DNA from 3 places in the Burkholderia alba genome. Region 1 is predicted to be linked to each of the others. Evidence: riboswitches for the same ligand, from Rfam matches in the RefSeq annotation. Region 1 holds a riboswitch; each other region holds the start of a gene.

What was found. Region 1 has a riboswitch for manganese ahead of mntP (manganese efflux pump MntP). Riboswitches for the same ligand answer to the same signal wherever they lie in the genome.
Region 2: linked by a shared signal. The riboswitch ahead of RZR99_RS04225 (TMEM165/GDT1 family protein) and the one ahead of mntP (manganese efflux pump MntP) in region 1 are both predicted to bind manganese.
Region 3: linked by a shared signal. The riboswitch ahead of RZR99_RS19270 (TMEM165/GDT1 family protein) and the one ahead of mntP (manganese efflux pump MntP) in region 1 are both predicted to bind manganese.

The regions. Positions count from the first base shown of each region.
Region 1 is NZ_JAWJWL010000010.1:223,584-228,985, reverse strand. It holds gene ypfJ (KPN_02809 family neutral zinc metallopeptidase) at 1-550, shown strand, start outside; gene RZR99_RS14140 (LysR family transcriptional regulator) at 700-1,578, opposite strand; gene RZR99_RS14135 (MFS transporter) at 1,740-3,131, shown strand; gene RZR99_RS14130 (transcriptional regulator) at 3,142-3,402, opposite strand; gene RZR99_RS14125 (hypothetical protein) at 3,518-3,835, opposite strand; yybP-ykoY riboswitch at 3,995-4,169, shown strand; gene mntP (manganese efflux pump MntP) at 4,176-4,745, shown strand; gene RZR99_RS14115 (MFS transporter) at 4,867-5,402, opposite strand, start outside.
Region 2 is NZ_JAWJWL010000003.1:172,435-177,836, forward strand. It holds gene pepN (aminopeptidase N) at 1-1,734, opposite strand, end outside; gene RZR99_RS04220 (DUF4136 domain-containing protein) at 1,939-2,634, shown strand; gene RZR99_RS04225 (TMEM165/GDT1 family protein) at 2,722-3,294, opposite strand; yybP-ykoY riboswitch at 3,388-3,517, opposite strand; gene guaD (guanine deaminase) at 3,664-5,007, opposite strand; gene RZR99_RS04235 (NCS2 family permease) at 5,045-5,402, opposite strand, start outside.
Region 3 is NZ_JAWJWL010000016.1:113,920-119,321, forward strand. It holds gene RZR99_RS33345 (energy transducer TonB) at 177-629, shown strand; gene RZR99_RS19265 (VOC family protein) at 923-1,348, shown strand; partial or broken gene RZR99_RS19270 (TMEM165/GDT1 family protein) at 1,579-2,156, opposite strand; yybP-ykoY riboswitch at 2,170-2,345, opposite strand; gene RZR99_RS19275 (metal/formaldehyde-sensitive transcriptional repressor) at 2,446-2,718, shown strand; gene dmeF (CDF family Co(II)/Ni(II) efflux transporter DmeF) at 2,726-4,003, shown strand; gene RZR99_RS19285 (DUF1289 domain-containing protein) at 4,007-4,201, shown strand; gene RZR99_RS19290 (hypothetical protein) at 4,337-4,489, opposite strand.

The sequences.
Region 1 (5,402 bases):
GCTGTTCACGAATTCCACGCCGACGGCGTGCGGCAACGGGCAGTCGGCGATGGGGCCGTTCTACTGCCCGGTCGATCAGAAGGTCTATATCGATCTCGCGTTCTACAACGAACTGCGCCAGCGCTTCGGCGCCGGCGGCGACTTCGCGCAGGCCTATGTGATCGCGCACGAAGTCGGTCATCACGTGCAGAAGCTGCTCGGCATCTCGGACAAGGTGGACGCGGCGCGCGCCCGCGCCGGCAAGACGCAGGCGAACCAGCTGTCGGTGCGGCTCGAACTGCAGGCCGACTGCTTTGCCGGCGTCTGGGCGAACAACGCGCAGCGCGCCAACCGACAGTTGCTTGAACCCGGCGATATCGAACAGGGGCTGAACGCGGCGGCCGCGATCGGCGATGACCGGCTGCAGCGCCAGAGCCAGGGTTACGTGGTGCCCGAGGCGTTCACGCACGGCACCAGCCAGCAGCGCGTGTATTGGCTGAGGCGCGGCCTCGAAAGCGGCGACGTGCGCCAGTGCGACACGTTCGCGGCGAATCAGGCGCCGCAAGGCTGACGCGCGCTGCGCTCAGGTTCGCGGCGGCGGACCGGCATGAGGACAAGGGTTTCGGCGGTGCGCCGAAGCCCTTTTTTCATGACGCGCGATCGGCCGCGGGACGGCCGCTCATCCGGCATCGACGCGCCGCTGCGGCGACGGCTCCGACATCACGACGCGGCATCGGCCGGCGCGAATTCCCCGACCACCGCGCCGATCAGCGCCTGCACGCGCGCGGTCTTGTACAGGTCGGTATGCGCGACGAGCCAGATGTCGAAACGGTCGCCGCGTTTGGGCATCAGGCGGACCAGCTCCGGCTCCGTATCGGCCCGGAAGCGCGGGAGTTCCGCGACGCCCAGGCCGGCGATCGTCGCCTCGACCAGCATCATCGTCGACGAGGTCTGGAACATCACGCGGCCGCGCGACGTCGGCTCCCCGCATAGCGAATCCCACATCGACGGCACGACCGGCTGCTGGTACATCACCAGGTCGTGTCCGTCGAATGCGGTGCCTTCGGCCGGTTCGCCGCGCGCGGCAAGATACGCGCGCGACGCATAGATGCCCGATTCGAGCTGGCCGAGGCGCCGAACCACGAGGTCCGGCGCCTCCGGGCGCACCGTCCGGATGGCCAGATCCGCCTCGCGGCGGGTCAGGTTCGCGACGCTCTGCGACGTCACGCATACCACGTCGATGCCGGGATGCGTGCGCCGCAGGCGCGCGAGCGCCGGGATCACGAAGCGCTTGCCGAGCGAGTCGGTCGTCGCGATCCGGATCGTGCCGCAGAGCTGGTCGTCGAGGCCCATCACGCGCCGTTCGATCTGCAGCGCCGCGCGCTCCATGGTTTCCGCCGGCTCCCGCAGCGCTTCGCCGGCGGGCGTCATCACGTAGAGCGTCGGCGTGCGCAGGAACAGCCGCGCGGACAGGGCCTCCTCCAGCGCGGCAAGGCGGCGGCCGACGGTCGCCTGGTCGACGTTCAGCTGCGCCGCCGCGGCGCGCAGCGTGCCGGTGCGCGCGATGGCGAGGAAGAAGCGGGCGTTGTCCCAGTTCATGATCGTGCCGAATGTCCCGAGGGCAGAGTAGATGATGCACTTTTGCATCATTGAGATGCAGATTATCTGCTTTCTTGCATTTCAAGGAGTTTATAGACTCTCCGCATGAACCGGGAACCCCTATGACCGAATGCACCCTCGCTCCTCCGAGCGCCGACCCGATGCCCGATGCCGCGGCCGCCGAACGCCGCGCCGCGCGCCGGCGCCGCTTGACGCTTGCGCTGGTCGCGAGCGGGATGTTCATGGGCGTGCTCGACACGACGATCGTCAACATCGCGCTGCCGGCGCTGCATGCCAGCCTGGGCGCGAGCGTGCCGGCGCTGGCGTGGATCGTCGATGCGTATGCGCTGAGCTTCGCCGCGCTGATCCTGATGGGCGGCGTGGCCTCCGACCGGTTCGGCGCGAAGGCCGTCTATCTGGCCGGGCTCGCGCTGTTCGTGGCGGCGTCTGCGGCGTGCGGGGCCGCGCCGACGGTCGCGGTCCTGGTGATCGCGCGGCTCGCGCAGGGCGCGGGCGCGGCGCTCTATCTGCCCGCGTCGCTCGCGATCGTGCGCAGCACGTTCGCGGTGCCCGTCGAACGGGCCCGGGCGATCTCGGCCTGGGCGGGCATCGCGTCGGTGGCGGCCGCGATCGGGCCGGTGGCGGGCGGCCTGCTGGTGGACGGCTTCGGCTGGCGCAGCGCGTTCCTGGTCAACGTGCCGGTGGGCGTGGCGGCGCTGGCCGGCGCGTGGGCGCTCGTGCGCGCATCGAAACCGGCCGGGGCGCGGCCGTTCGATTGGGCCGGACAATTAACGGGGGCGGCGGCGCTCGGCGCGCTGTGTTTCGCGGCAATCGAATTGCCGGCGCGGGGCATCGGCGCGACCGAGGTCTGGGGCGCGGCGCTGATCGCGGCGATCGCGACCGGTTTGCTGGTGGCGATCGAGCGGCGAGTGCGGGATCCGATGGCGCCGCTCGGCTGGTTTCGCAATCGCGTGTTCGTCGCCATGAATCTGGCGGGGAGCCTGGTCTATGTCGGATATTTCGGCCTGCTGTTCGTGCTGAGCCTCTATCTGCACGGCAAGCTAGGCATGAACGCGCGTCAGACCGGGCTGGCGCTGCTGCCGCTGGCGGCGAGCCTGTCGCTCGGCAACCTGCTGTCGGGCAGGCTGCATGGACGGCTGGGTGCGATGCAGATGATGGCGGGCGGACTCGTGCTGGCCGCGCTGGCCGTGCCGGCGGTGGCCGGGCTGCTCGATGCGGGCGCGCCCTGGTTCGCGGTCGATGCGGCGATGGCGGCATTCGGCATCGGCACGGCGCTGTCGGTGCCGCCGATGATCGCGACGGTCCTTGAGCAAGTGCCCGCGAACGCGGCCGGGGTGGCATCAGGCCTGCTCAACGCGCTGCGTCAGGCGGGCAGCCTGCTCGGTGTGGCGATGGCAGGAGCAGCGGCAATGCTGACGCTGCGCTGGTCGGTGGCATTGTGGGCGGTGGCCGCGATCGGGTTCGTCACGTATGCGGCGGCGGTGGGCACCGTGCTGGCCGCGATGAGGGCGCGGCGGTCGGCGCCGGGGTGACGTCGGCGTTTCAGCCCGGTTTGTCGAACTCGCCGGCTTCCAGATCCTGCCCGAAGTACGCCAGCCAGTCGCCTTCGTCGCCCCATGCGTAGTCCTTCGATACGCCGGTCGCGCGGCGGGTGAGGGCGATCATGCCCTTCAGGCCGATGACCTCGTCGCCTTTCGGCTCGGTCGTGTCGGTTTGCCGGAGATCGAAATCGTCCGCGGTATACCCGTTGCGGTGCAGGATCGCGAGGTAATCCCCGTGTTCGGAGGGGTCGATCAGGCGCATGGGGGCTCCTTTGGGCGTGAGTGCAGGATGACGTCGCCGGTCGGCGGGCGGGTATCGGCCGCGCAGGGCGGGGGCCGCTCGGCTCGTACCGCGTGAAAGACGCTTGCCGCGCCAGCTAGCGCTTCGGGCCCTTCATGTTTTCGACCTCCATTGCGGCCTGCCATTCCTCGTTCGCCTCGATGGGATCCATCGCGTCGTCGATCGACGACGTCGCCCGTTCTGCCGCCGCCCGCGTTTCGTCGGGCAGGATGTCGGGTTCGTCCGCATCGTCGCCCGGCGGCTGCATCATGTCGCGCAGCATCGCGGTCAGCTCCGGCGTATCCCACGGCAGGCCGCGCTGGGTCCGGACCTTGATGTAGTGCCGGACTTCCGCATCCTGCTCGGCAGTCAGCGGCAAGCCGCGGAAAGTGGATTCGGGGTCGGGCTGAAGCATGGCGCTCTCCTGCGATGCGTGGCCCCAGTGTAGTCCTCTTGCGGACCGCCAGGTATCCCGGCGCGGTGCTCGGCCCGGCGCCCGCCCGCCATTCCTGTCTCGAAAAGGGCGTCACGGCGGCTCCATGTATTACACCAGCCTTTCGACCGTGGTATGCTCGCGGCTGTCTTTGGGGAGTAGCCGGCTTCCATCTGCGTGGAAGCGCCTGCGTCAACATTCTCGGTCGCACAGACCGTGGCGCAGGTAGCCGTTCGGTTGGCAAGACCATCGACACACCACGCGACCGGTCGGGCGCGGCGGTGTGTCGTGGTTTTCAGCCCGACCTTGAGCGCTTACTCTTATGAATCCCGTCGCCACGCTGTTCCTTGCCTTTGCCATGTCCACCGACGCCTTCGCCGCCGCTATCGGCAAAGGCGCCACGCTCCATCGCCCTCGCTGGAGCGAGGCGATCCGGACCGGGCTGATCTTCGGTGTCATCGAAGCGCTGACGCCCCTGATCGGGTGGTTCCTCGGCAAGGCCGCCGCGCAATACGTCTCCGCGTGGGATCACTGGATCGCCTTCACGCTGCTGTTCGTCCTCGGCGCTCGCATGATCGTCAACGGCCTCACCGCGAAGGAAGAGGACGTGGAGAAACCCGCGACGCATTCGTTCTGGCTGCTGGCAATGACCGGCTTCGCCACGAGCATCGATGCGATGGCGGTCGGCGCGGGTCTCGCGTTCGTCGACGTCAACATCTACTCGACGGCCGCGGCGATCGGTCTTGCCACCATGGTGATGGTGACGATCGGCGTGATGCTCGGGCGCGTCATCGGCCGGGTCGTGGGGCGGCGGGCGGAGATCGCCGGCGGTGTAGTGCTGATCGCGATCGGCGGCACCATTCTCGCCGAGCACCTGCAGATTTTCAGCTGATCGACCGTGCTTACGCCGGGATCACGCCGGTTCAGTCGGGCGCTGCGGTCGAAAAGGGATGCGCGGCTGCCCGGGGGGCGGAGTCCGGCAATGCGCCCGGATTGCGCCATCGAGTGCGGCCTCAACCCGGCCGGGCGGTCGTTTCATGACCCTGTCGCAGGCGCAGGCTTGCAATCGCCGCGAGCAGCAGCGCGGCGGCGAGCAGCGCGAGGCCGTTCTTCGCATTGCCCGTCGTCTGTTCGATGGCGCCGACCACGGTCGGCCCGACGAAACCGCCCAGCAGACCGCAGGTGTTGACGAGCCCGAGCCCGCCCGCGAGCGCGCTGCCGCTCAGACGCGACGACGGAAACGTGAAGACGATCGACTGAACGACGAAGAACATCGCCGCCGCGCCGCACAGGCTCAGCAGGCCGAGCGCGGGCGACGCGTATGCGGCGCCCAGCAGCCCGGCCGCCATGACGCTCAGCCCCGCACACAGCAGGCGCCGGCTGCGGCCCGAATCGGTCGCGTAGCGCGGCAGCATCGCCGCGCCGAGCGCGGCCGCGATCCAGGGCGTCGCGCTCAGCAGACCGATCGTGACGGGGGAGAAGCGCCCCGATGCGCCGACGATGCCGGGCAGAAAAAAGATCACCGTATAGATCGTCAATTGATGGCAGA
Region 2 (5,402 bases), on a different contig from region 1:
GTCGTGCGCGAGCAGGAAGGCCAGTTCGTCGGCGCTGTAGTCGTATTCGACGATCACCGGCGCGGAGAAATTGCGCAGCAGCGACGGCAGCGGGGCTTCGGCGACGTCGACGAACGTGAAGGTCCGCTCGGTCTGCGTGAATTCGAGTACGCGGGTGGTGCCCGAGGCGGCGGCTTCGCCGTCGAGCCGCAGCGGCAGGTCGCGGCCGTCGCGGCCGATCAGGCCGACCGCGAACGGGATCAGCAGCGGCCCCTTCTGGGTGTCGCGGGCGGCGGGCGCGGCGTCGCCGTAACCCTGTTTCAGCGTGAGCGTATAGCGTTTCGCGGCGGCGTCGTAGGCGGTCTTGACCGTCACGCGGGGCGTGCCGGCCTGGCTGTACCAGCGCTCGAACTGCGCGAGATCGCGCTGGTTCGCGTCGGCCATCGCATGGCGGAAGTCGTCGCAGGTCACCGCGTGGCCGTCGTGGCGCTGGAAGTAGAGATCCATGCCGCGGCGGAACCCGTCGCGGCCGAACAGCGTCTGGTACATCCGCACGACTTCCGAGCCTTTCTCGTAGACGGTCATCGTGTAGAAGTTATTGATCTCGACATAGCTCTCGGGCCGCACCGGGTGCGCCATCGGACCCGCGTCCTCGGCGAACTGCAACTGGCGCAGCACGCGTACGTCCTCGATCCGCTTGACCGCGCGCGCGGCGGTGTCGTCGCCGTCGCCCGCCGCCATGTCGGCGGAGAATTCCTGATCCCGGAACACCGTCAGGCCTTCCTTCAGGCTCAGTTGGAACCAGTCGCGGCAGGTGACGCGGTTGCCGGTCCAGTTGTGGAAGTACTCGTGGCCGACGACCGACTCGATGTTCGCGAAATCGACGTCGGTGGCCGTTTCCGGATTTGCGAGCACGTACTTGGTGTTGAAGATGTTGAGACCCTTGTTCTCCATCGCGCCCATGTTGAAATCGCCGACGGCGACGATCATGAAGCGGTCGAGATCGAGTTCGAGGCCGAAGCGCTTCTCATCCCAGCGGATCGAGTGGATCAGCGAATCCATCGCGTGGCGGGTCTTGTCGAGATCGTGCGGCTCGACCCACACCTGCAGCAGCTTCTCCTTGCCGGAGCCGGACCTGATCGTTTCCTCGATCGCGACGAGTTTGCCCGCGACCAGCGCGAACAGGTAGCTCGGCTTGCGGAACGGGTCTTCCCATTTCGCGTAGTGGCGGCCGTCGGGCAGATCGCCCTGGTCGATCAGGTTGCCGTTCGACAGCAGCACCGGGTACGCCTGCCGGTCGGCGCGCAGCGTGACCGTGTAGGTGGCCATCACGTCGGGGCGGTCGAGGAAGTAGGTGATGCGGCGAAAGCCCTCCGCCTCGCACTGCGTGAAGAAATTACCGCTCGATACGTACAGGCCCGACAGCGTCGTGTTCCGGTCGGGGGCGCACGCGCTGTCGAGCGTCAGCTCGAATGCGTCGGGCACGTTCTCGACCGTCAACCCATGCTCGTGCGCACGCACGGCGGCGTAGGGCGCGCCGTCCAGCCGCGCGCCGACGAATTCGAGCGCCTCGCCCCTCAGCTCGAGATGCGGCGCGTGGGCGGCGGCCGGGTTGCGGCGCACCCGCATCGTATTGCGGACGAGCGTGCGCTCGGGCGCGAGGTCGAATTCGAGTGCGACGGTATCGATCAGGAACGCGGGCGGCGTGTAGTCGGCGCGGCGGATCACGGCGGAGGTAGCGGCGGTATCGGACATGTTGATCGTGGGCGATGAGAGTTGGCATGGCCCCTTCGCGCTCGTGGCACGAAGCGGCGAACGGCCATTGTACAAAGCCTTGGCGCTTTGCGCGGGACGAACTTTTTACCGTTCCGGACGGTCTGCGTATTAACGGCGTGGTAGTTGTCGGCGCCGGGCGTCGTATGATCGCGATGCCGCATCCATCGATACAAGAGGACGAACATGAAGCGCAATCGATTCACCCGCGGCGCGGCGTGGCTGGCGGGGGCCTGCCTCGCGCTGCTGGCGGGCTGCACGACCTACGTCAACACCCAGGTCACCGCCTTTTCCGACTGGAGCGGCAGCGATGCCACCCGCACCTACGCGTTCGCCCGCGCCGCCGACCAGCAGAACAGCCTCGAGCAGGCCACCTACGAGCAGATCGTCGCGAACGAACTGTCGATGTACGCGTTCAGGCGCGTGCCGGACAAGGAAGCCCGCTACCTGGTCGGGCTGACCTACGGCATCAAGGGCGACCGCGTGACGGTGCCGCAGCCGGTCTATTACGATCCGTGGTTCGCGCCGGGTCCGTACTGGCGCGGCGGCCCGTGGGGACCGTTCGGCCCGTGGGGGCCGTATCCGCCGGCCTACGTGAACCAGACCTACCAGATCTTCGACCGCACGCTCGACATCCGGATCACCGATCGCGCGACGGGCAAGGAGGTCTATAACGTGTCGGCCCGCAACTCGGGCGAAGGGTCGTCGCTGCTGCGGGCAATGCCGTATCTCGTGCGCGCCGCGCTCGCCGATTTCCCGCTCGGCAACGGCATCGTGCATTCGGTGCGGCTGCCGGTCGACAAAGGCGGCGTGCAGGCGGCGCCGGGCGCCAACGAGCGGGCGGTGCCGGCCGCGCCGGCTTCCGGCGCCGCGCCGAAGTAATGCCGCTGTAAGCCGGGCGCCGGCCGCCCGGCTACCGCCCGCGTTGCCGCGGGCGCCTGCCCGGCCGCGTCGCGGCCGGGTTCACGATCAGACCCCTACCCCGAACAGCGCGAGCGCGCCCAGCACGACGAACATCACGGCGGCGATGCCATGCACGACGCGCGTCGGCAGCCGGTGCGCGAAGCGGTCGCCCAGCACGATCGCCGGCACGTTCGCGAGCATCATCCCGAAGGTCGTGCCCGCGACCACTCCGACGTAATCCTGGAAGCGCGCGGCCAGCGCGACGGTGGCGAGCTGCGTCTTGTCGCCCATTTCCGCGAGGAAGAACGCGACGAAGGTCGCGCCGAACACGCCGAGCTTCGAGCGGTTCGCGTTGGCTTCGTCGGCGTCGAGCTTGTCCGGCACGAGAATCCACAGACCCATCCCGATGAACGACGCGGCGAGCGCCCAGCGCATCACCGACGGCGTGACGTACGCGCCGAGCCATTCGCCGAGCGCGCCCGCGCACGCGTGATTGATCAGGGTCGCGGCTAGCACGCCGAGGATGATCGGAATCGGCTTGCGGTAGCGGGCCGCGAGCACCAGGGAAAGCAGTTGGGTTTTGTCGCCGATTTCGGCAAGCGCGACGGCGCCGGTGGAGATCAGGAAGGCTTGATTCACGGGGGAGAATATCCTCGGGCCTGGTTGCATGCGAGCGACGATCCGCCGCGCGCCGGGCCCATTTGCGGCGCGCAGTGAATCATCGGTCTCGCCAGGCCAACTATGTTTGCTGCGTCCGCCATGGCCGCGATGGCCAAGTCTGTTGACGGACGCCCCCGTCATCGATGCGGTGCGCCGTACTGGCGCCGATCGAGCGAAGCGGCTACTCCCCAATGAGGAGCGGATTCTAACACGCGATTTTTAGCGCTGGAAAGCGGGACTGTCGATGTAGAAACGGCGCCCCGGAGCGGGGCGCCGTCGAGGGCGCGGGGGAACGGAAGGGGGCAACGCAGCGGCGCCGCCCCGGCCCCCGCGCAGCGATCCCGTCGTTCAGGCGGGCACGGCGCTTGCCTGCGCCTGGCGATGCGCGCCGCGCGCGGTATCGCGCTGGTGGGCGCAGCGGCCTGCCGCATAGGTGCGATACACCGCGCGGTCGTCGCCGAGCAGCGCGAGCGCGAACAGCAGCGCCTCCAGCGATTCGGCATGCGCGGTGCGGCGCGCGAGCAGCGGCGTCGCGGCCGGATCGAGCACGACGAAGTCGGCTTCCGAGCGCGGCGCGAGCGTGCCGACGAGGTCGCCGAGGTCGAGCGCCTGCGCCGCGCCCGCCGTCGCGAGCCAGAACATCCGGGTCGCCGTCAGGTGATGACCGGACAGCCGGGCGACCTTGTGCGCTTCGTTCATCGTCTGCAGCATCGAGAACGACGTGCCGCCGCCGACATCGGTCGCGAGCGTGACCGGCACGCCGTATTCGCCCGCCTTGTCGAAATCGAACAGGCCGCTGCCGAGGAAGAAGTTCGACGTCGGGCAATGCGCGACCGTCGTGCCCGTCTGCGCCATCCGGCGCCGATCCTCGTCGTCGAGATAGATGCAGTGGCCGTACACCGCGCGGCGCCTGAGCATCCCGTAGTGATCGTAGATGTCGAGATAGCTGCGATGGCCCGGGAACAGCGCCGCCGCCCATTTCACCTCGTCGGTGTTTTCCGCGACGTGGCTCTGCAGGAAGACATCCGGATGCTTGCGCGCCAGCTCGCCGCAGGCTTCGAGCTGGGCTTCCGTCGAGGTCGGCGCGAAGCGCGGCGTCAGCGCGTACATCTGCCGGCCGTGGCCATGCCAGCGGTCGATCAGCGCGGCGCTGTCGTCGTAGCCCGATTGCGCGGTGTCGCGCAGGAACTCGGGGCAGTTGCGGTCCATCAGCACCTTGCCCGCGATCATCCGCAGGTTGCGCGCGTCGCTCGCGGCGAAGAGCGCGTCGGCCGACGGCTTGTGGACGGTGCAGTAGACGAGCGCCGTCGTCGTGCCGCAGGCCAGCAGCTCGTCGACGAAGAACTCGGCGACGTCGTGCGCATGCGCGGGGTCGTCGAACTGCCGCTCGGTCGGGAACGTGTACTTGTCGAGCCACGGCAGCAGGCCGGGCGCGGGCGACGCGATCATGTCGGTCTGCGGATAGTGGATGTGCGTGTCGATGAAGCCCGGCACGATCAGCTTGTCGCGCAGCTCGGTCAGCGCGGCGTCCGGCGCGAGCCGGCCGGCCAGCGCCGCGTACGCGCCCGCCGCGACGACCCGGCCGTCCTCGACGATCAGCAGCCCGTCCTCCTCGAACACGGCCGCGTCGGCGGATTGCGCGGGGTCGCCGCTGAAGGTCAGCAGGCGGGCGCGGAAAGCGGATTGAGTCATGATGGAAATCCTGCGTGGTGAGCGTGAGAGCGGGGGATCAGAGCTGGGCGAGCAGCAGCGCGGACAGCGCGGCGACCACCCACATCGCCGGCTTGATGTCGCGCCGGCGGCCGGTGAACAGCTTCAGCACGACGAACGCGAGAAAACCGTAGGCGATGCCGTCGGTGATCGAATAGGTCAGCGGAATCAGGATCATCGCGATGAACGCGGGAATCGCCTCGTCGAAGCGATGCCACTCGATCTTCGTGATCGAATCCATCATGAACACGCCGACCAGGACCAGCGCGGGCGCCGTCGCGATCGCGGGCACCAGCGACAGCAGCGGCGACAGGAACAGGAACGGCAGGAAGCAGAGCCCCGCGACGACCGCGACGAGACCGGTGCGGCCCCCCGCC
Region 3 (5,402 bases), on a different contig from region 1:
TGCGTACGGTGGTAACCGGCCATCAACGGACGTTCGACAGGGTGCCGCAGATCGTCGAAAATCAGGCGGGCAGTCACACGGATAGATACCCTAACCATTTCGCGTTGCGCGCTAGGCAACGTAGTTGGTTGAAACTGGGCTTATTGCAAATGACACGATTGACGATACGTTTGAACATGCTGGCTCGGTTGTTCGTCCCAATCGCTCTTGTGGGATGCACCGCGCCGTCGCCACCCGATCCGACGGTCAATTTCATCGGAGCTGCTAGTACTGCCAGTAACGGGATCGCTTGTCACTTCCGCGCGCCGATCTATCCAGCCAGTGAGATGCAGTATCTGCATCAAGGCACGGTGTATGTGCAGTACACGGTGAGTAAATCCGGGCAGATAACAGACGTCTTCGTTTGGAAAACCAGCGGCTATCCACTCTTCGATGCGTCAGCAGTCGAAGCGATTCAGAAATCGGAGTGCGTAGTACCAGCAACGGCGAACGCGGACCGTTACCGGTTGCGTGTGCCAGTCAGTTTCTCGCCAAGCAATTCCTTATCGGACGGGGTTCCGCCGTGTCCAAACTCCGCGTCGAGCGCTGGCTCATCTGGCAATTCGATTGTGCGCATTGAGTGCCAGTGATTGTGAGTGCAGTTGTATATATGACGGGATACCGCCGTTAGTGCGTTCGACCCTACACCAGCTACGCACCGAAAGCCGGATAGTTTGAACGGCCGCATTCGCGAAAATCGAGCGCCAGTTCAGTGTCGTGTACGGAAGTTCGAGGCCGACGTGCGTCACGGTGTCCGCCGACCCGCTTCGATTTCCGGATTCGGCCAACAAGAGACGCTCGATCGAGCCAGCTAGTGCATGAACATTACGCTATCCTCCGATATAGTTGGACCCCCAGCAGCCATCCACCTCGAAGGACACCAATGATCGACCACGTCTACATCTCAGTCACCGACATCGACAAGGCGATGACGTTCTATTCGGAAGCCTTGAAGCCGCTGGGCTGGAAGGTGTTCGGCAACTACGACTCCGCCTCGGGCCCGGATGGCATCCCGGATCTTTATGGCATCGGCGACGATGTTTACGGTAGCGGAAAGGGTGTTGGATCGAGCATCTGGCTACGTCAACGCAAGCACGGCGAGACTGGCCTTTACCTCGGGATCGTCTGCGACACGACTGAACTGGTTGACGCCGCCTACGCAGCAGCAATCAAAGCCGGCGGCATCGATGAGGGGAAGCCAGCAGATCGTACCTACTTCGCCCCCGGATACTACGCCGCCAATGTTGCCGACCTGGATGGCAACCGTCTTGAGTTTGTACATAAGGCGTGGAACCCCAAGCGAAACTGATAGCAATTCATCAGATACGAGGAGGCCGGGGCTGCCAATACCCGCATCCGGCGATCCTTTACCGAATGTGCTGTGCGACTGACCGCAACGGGTCGGGAACGGAAGTTCGAGGCCGACGTGCGTCACGGTGTCCGCCGACCCGCTTCGATTTCCGGATTCGGCCAAGAGGCGACGCTCAAGGCGGCGAAGCGACTGGCAGCTTTATGGCGCACCTCGGCCTTCCGGGGGCATCAGAACATCGGGTGAGCATCCGGATAGAGCGCCGTTCTGAGCGCGAAGCCACCTAGCACCACGAATATGATCGCCGCGACGATATGCACCGCCTTTGTCGGCAAGCGGTCAGCGAACTTGTGCCCGAGATAGATGACGGGGACATTCGCGAGCATCATGCCCAACGTCGTACCGGCAACGACTCCAAAAAACTCGTGAAAGCGCGCGGCCAGCGCAACCGTCACCACCTGTGTCTTGTCGCTCATTTCGGCAAGGAAGAACGTCACCACTGTCGTGCCGAACACGTCCATATGTCTCTTCGTGACGGCATCTGTCTCGTCTAGCTTGTCTGGAATCAGAATCCAGATGGCCATCAGTGCGAATGACGCGACAACGGCCCAGTTCATGACATGGGGATTGATGACGTTCGCGAGCCACGCGCCCAGCGCGCCGGAAAACCCGTGATTGACCAGCGTTGCGACGAAAACGCCGAGCACGATCGGAATGGGCTTGCGATAACGGGCCGCGAGAACGAGTGAGAGCAGCTGGGAATTTCGGCAAGGGCGACCACTCTGGTCGAGGCAAGGAAGGATTCCATGGGGCTTGTTATTACCGGGCCGCGCAGTCAACACGCGATGACACGCACCCCTGCGACCCGGTCCGGTAGGGATACACGTCATCGGTCTTGCCAGGCTTGCGCTGCACACGCCATGTCGCGGTCAGGCTGACAAGTATGTTGACGTATGCCCCCGGACATCGTGTCCGGAGCGGCTACTCCCCGAAGAGGGCCGCGATTATAAAGGTGTGCCACCTAAAGGGGAAAGTGCATTTTAGCATACCCCCCTACCCTATAGATGCTACACTGCGCCCGCAACGGGAGAACGGACATGAGCCATACGATTCGCGAAAAACAGAAGCTGCTCAACCGCATTCGCAGGATAAAGGGGCAGGTTGAAGCCATTGAGCGTGCGCTTGAGGAAGAGCGCGGCTGCATGGAAGTGCTGCAGCAGGTCACCAGTTGTCGGGGTGCGATGAACGGGCTGCTCGCCGTCGTGCTGGAGGACCACATCCGCACCCATCTGGTTGACGCCGAGCCGGACGACGAACATGGCAGCGGCACCGAACAGTTAATCGAGGTAGTCCACAGCTACTTCAAGTGAGAAAAGCATGAGCAAGTTTGAAGACGCCGCCTTGGGGGCGGGGCACGACCACATCTTCCTGGGCGCCGCCCACGAGGAAAACGAGCGCAGGACCTGGATGGTCATTGCGCTGTGCAGTGCCATGATGGTGGCCGAGATTGTCGGCGGCAGCCTCTTTGGTTCGCTGGCACTGGTCGCCGACGGGCTGCACATGTCGACGCACGCGGGTGCGATGCTGATTGCGGCCCTCGCGTACACCTACGCGCGCAGGCATGCGACCGATCCCCGTTTTGTCTTCGGCACCGGCAAGCTGGGGGATCTCGCGGGCTTCACCAGCGCGATCGTGCTCGCGATGATTGCGCTGCTGATCGCGTATGAAGCCGTCTCACGCTTTTTCTCGCCCGTACCGATCCACTTCGGTCAGGCAATCCCTATCGCCGTTCTGGGCCTGCTGGTCAACCTCGCCAGCGTCTGGCTGCTGAGCGGCGACCACCATGGCCATAGCCATGGACATAGCCACAGGCATGACCATCACGACGACCATGCACATGAGGACGAGGTGCAGCACATCTTCGGCAGCGCCGGTGTCTTTGCCGTGTCGATCTTCGAGGATGGCGTGCCGCCCGTGTTTCGCATTGCTCCGCAAACCGCGGCTTCGACGCTCCCGGCCGATGCAGTTTCCGTCACGACGATTCGCCCCGACGGCACGCGCCAGACCTTCGCGTTCGCTGACCGCGGCGGCTATCTGGAGTCGAAAGAAGACATTCCGGAGCCGCATGCATTCGAGGCCGTTGTCCGTCTGCCAGACGGCGAGCATCGCCTCGCATTTGAAGAACACGAGCACGATCACGACGACGCCCACGCCGCCGCAAACCGCGACCACAACATCCGATCGGCTTACATTCACGTCATTGCGGACGCGGCCGTTTCGGTGCTGGCGATTATTGGCCTCCTGCTCGCCCGCGCATTCGGCTGGCTCTGGATGGACCCTCTCGCGGGCGTGATCGGCGCAATGGTGATTGCGAACTGGTCGTGGGGCTTGATGCGCGATACGGGTGGCATTCTGCTCGACGTGAACCTGGACCGGAAAATAGCCGAGAACGTACGCTACGTCATCGAGGACAACGGCGACACGGTGCTTGACCTTCATGTATGGCGCGTCGGCCCGGGTCACATGAGCGCTGTGGTGTCGGTCGCCACCCCTGATACCCAACGCAGTCCGAGCTTCTACCACGCAGCACTCAAGCGTTTCAAGGGACTTTCCCATGTGACGGTCGAAGTCAACCCGACCCGCGCAGTGGCCTGAGCAATGGCAGTCAAATCGCCGTGCATTGATGTTTGCGCGTTCGACGGCAAGACCGGCCTTTGCATTGGCTGCCTGCGCACGCGCGAGGAAATCCGCGACTGGAAAAAGATGACCGACCATCGGCGCCATCAAGTCATCAACGACCGATCCCGGCGAGAGACCCGGGTCAAGCGGGCAATGGCAAATCCGGGGCGGTGAACGGCCGTTCGCCCGAACAGGGCCGATGACCGAGAAGAGTCGGCAAGCGTATTCGTTTTGGGTGCGAACGGTCTCCGCGTGGCATACCGCGCCCAAGTGTTCGCAGGCAAAACGTCGTGATGTCGCCAATGCAAATCAGTGCCGAAGCCGTATTTCGATGCGCAATGTCCCGGCGCTGGTGTCGAAGAACGAAATACCTGCGAATATGAACGAATAAATTGCGAGCCTGTTGCCGTCCGGAGCATTGTCGTGCAAGGGGAGCTTGTTCGGGATGGGCTTGGAAGCCACTGAAGCGCTCCTCGGGCAGAGCGAGACATTTGCAGTTTATGCGTTCAGTCTGCGACATATTCGCGGAATTTGCGTTCAAACTCGAGAGCATGTTGTCGCGCCGCAACTCGTGGTCGAACTGAATGAATATGCCTCACAGCAGCACCGTGGCTGCATGTGGACACAATCGGCCGTTCGCAGACTATTCGCTCATATTCGCAGGTATTTCGTTCTTCGACAGCTGGCGTAATAAGTCCCTAAATCAATATGAGAAGCGCAGTGTGAAAATAAATTCTCAGTCACTAATTTTAACGGGATTAGTCGTAGCATCGTTGCTGTCAGACAAAATTTCGTTGATGGTGGTGCAATTTTTAAAAATCTTTATGTAGGCGTCACCCAGTAAATTTTGCTGATTATATTAGCTACTCATGAGTCTTCAATTTGAGTTCATCAAACAGAAGAGGATATGATGATATCAAGAAAACTTGCGGTGATCGCGCTGCTTTCAGTACCTGCCCTGGGCTTATTGTCCTTCTCGTCATTCAGCGAAGCCAACCCTCCTCCTGACAAGTGCCAACAGAGGTGGTTTCCGGTCCTCGAGCATTGCCTGGCAACATGTGGAGGGAGCTATATAGCGAAAATGGGATGCGAACAGAGTTATCAGATCAGCATGCAAAGCTGCGAAGGCAGCGCATCGATCAGCAATTCCATTTTTGCAAAAGATTAAGCATCTATCACGGAATACTCGATGGCATGAGCATCGATATGTCATGCGGGATCTGTAGCTGCACCCACTTAGAGCGACCTGTCGAGCGCCTTGCCGAACTCAGCATCGAGGTGCTCGACGACCTCCGTCGCCGAGCGCTTGTCGCGAGACAACAATAAATCAAATTGGCACGCACGGTGTCGAGCGGCGTGAGTCCATGCATATCGC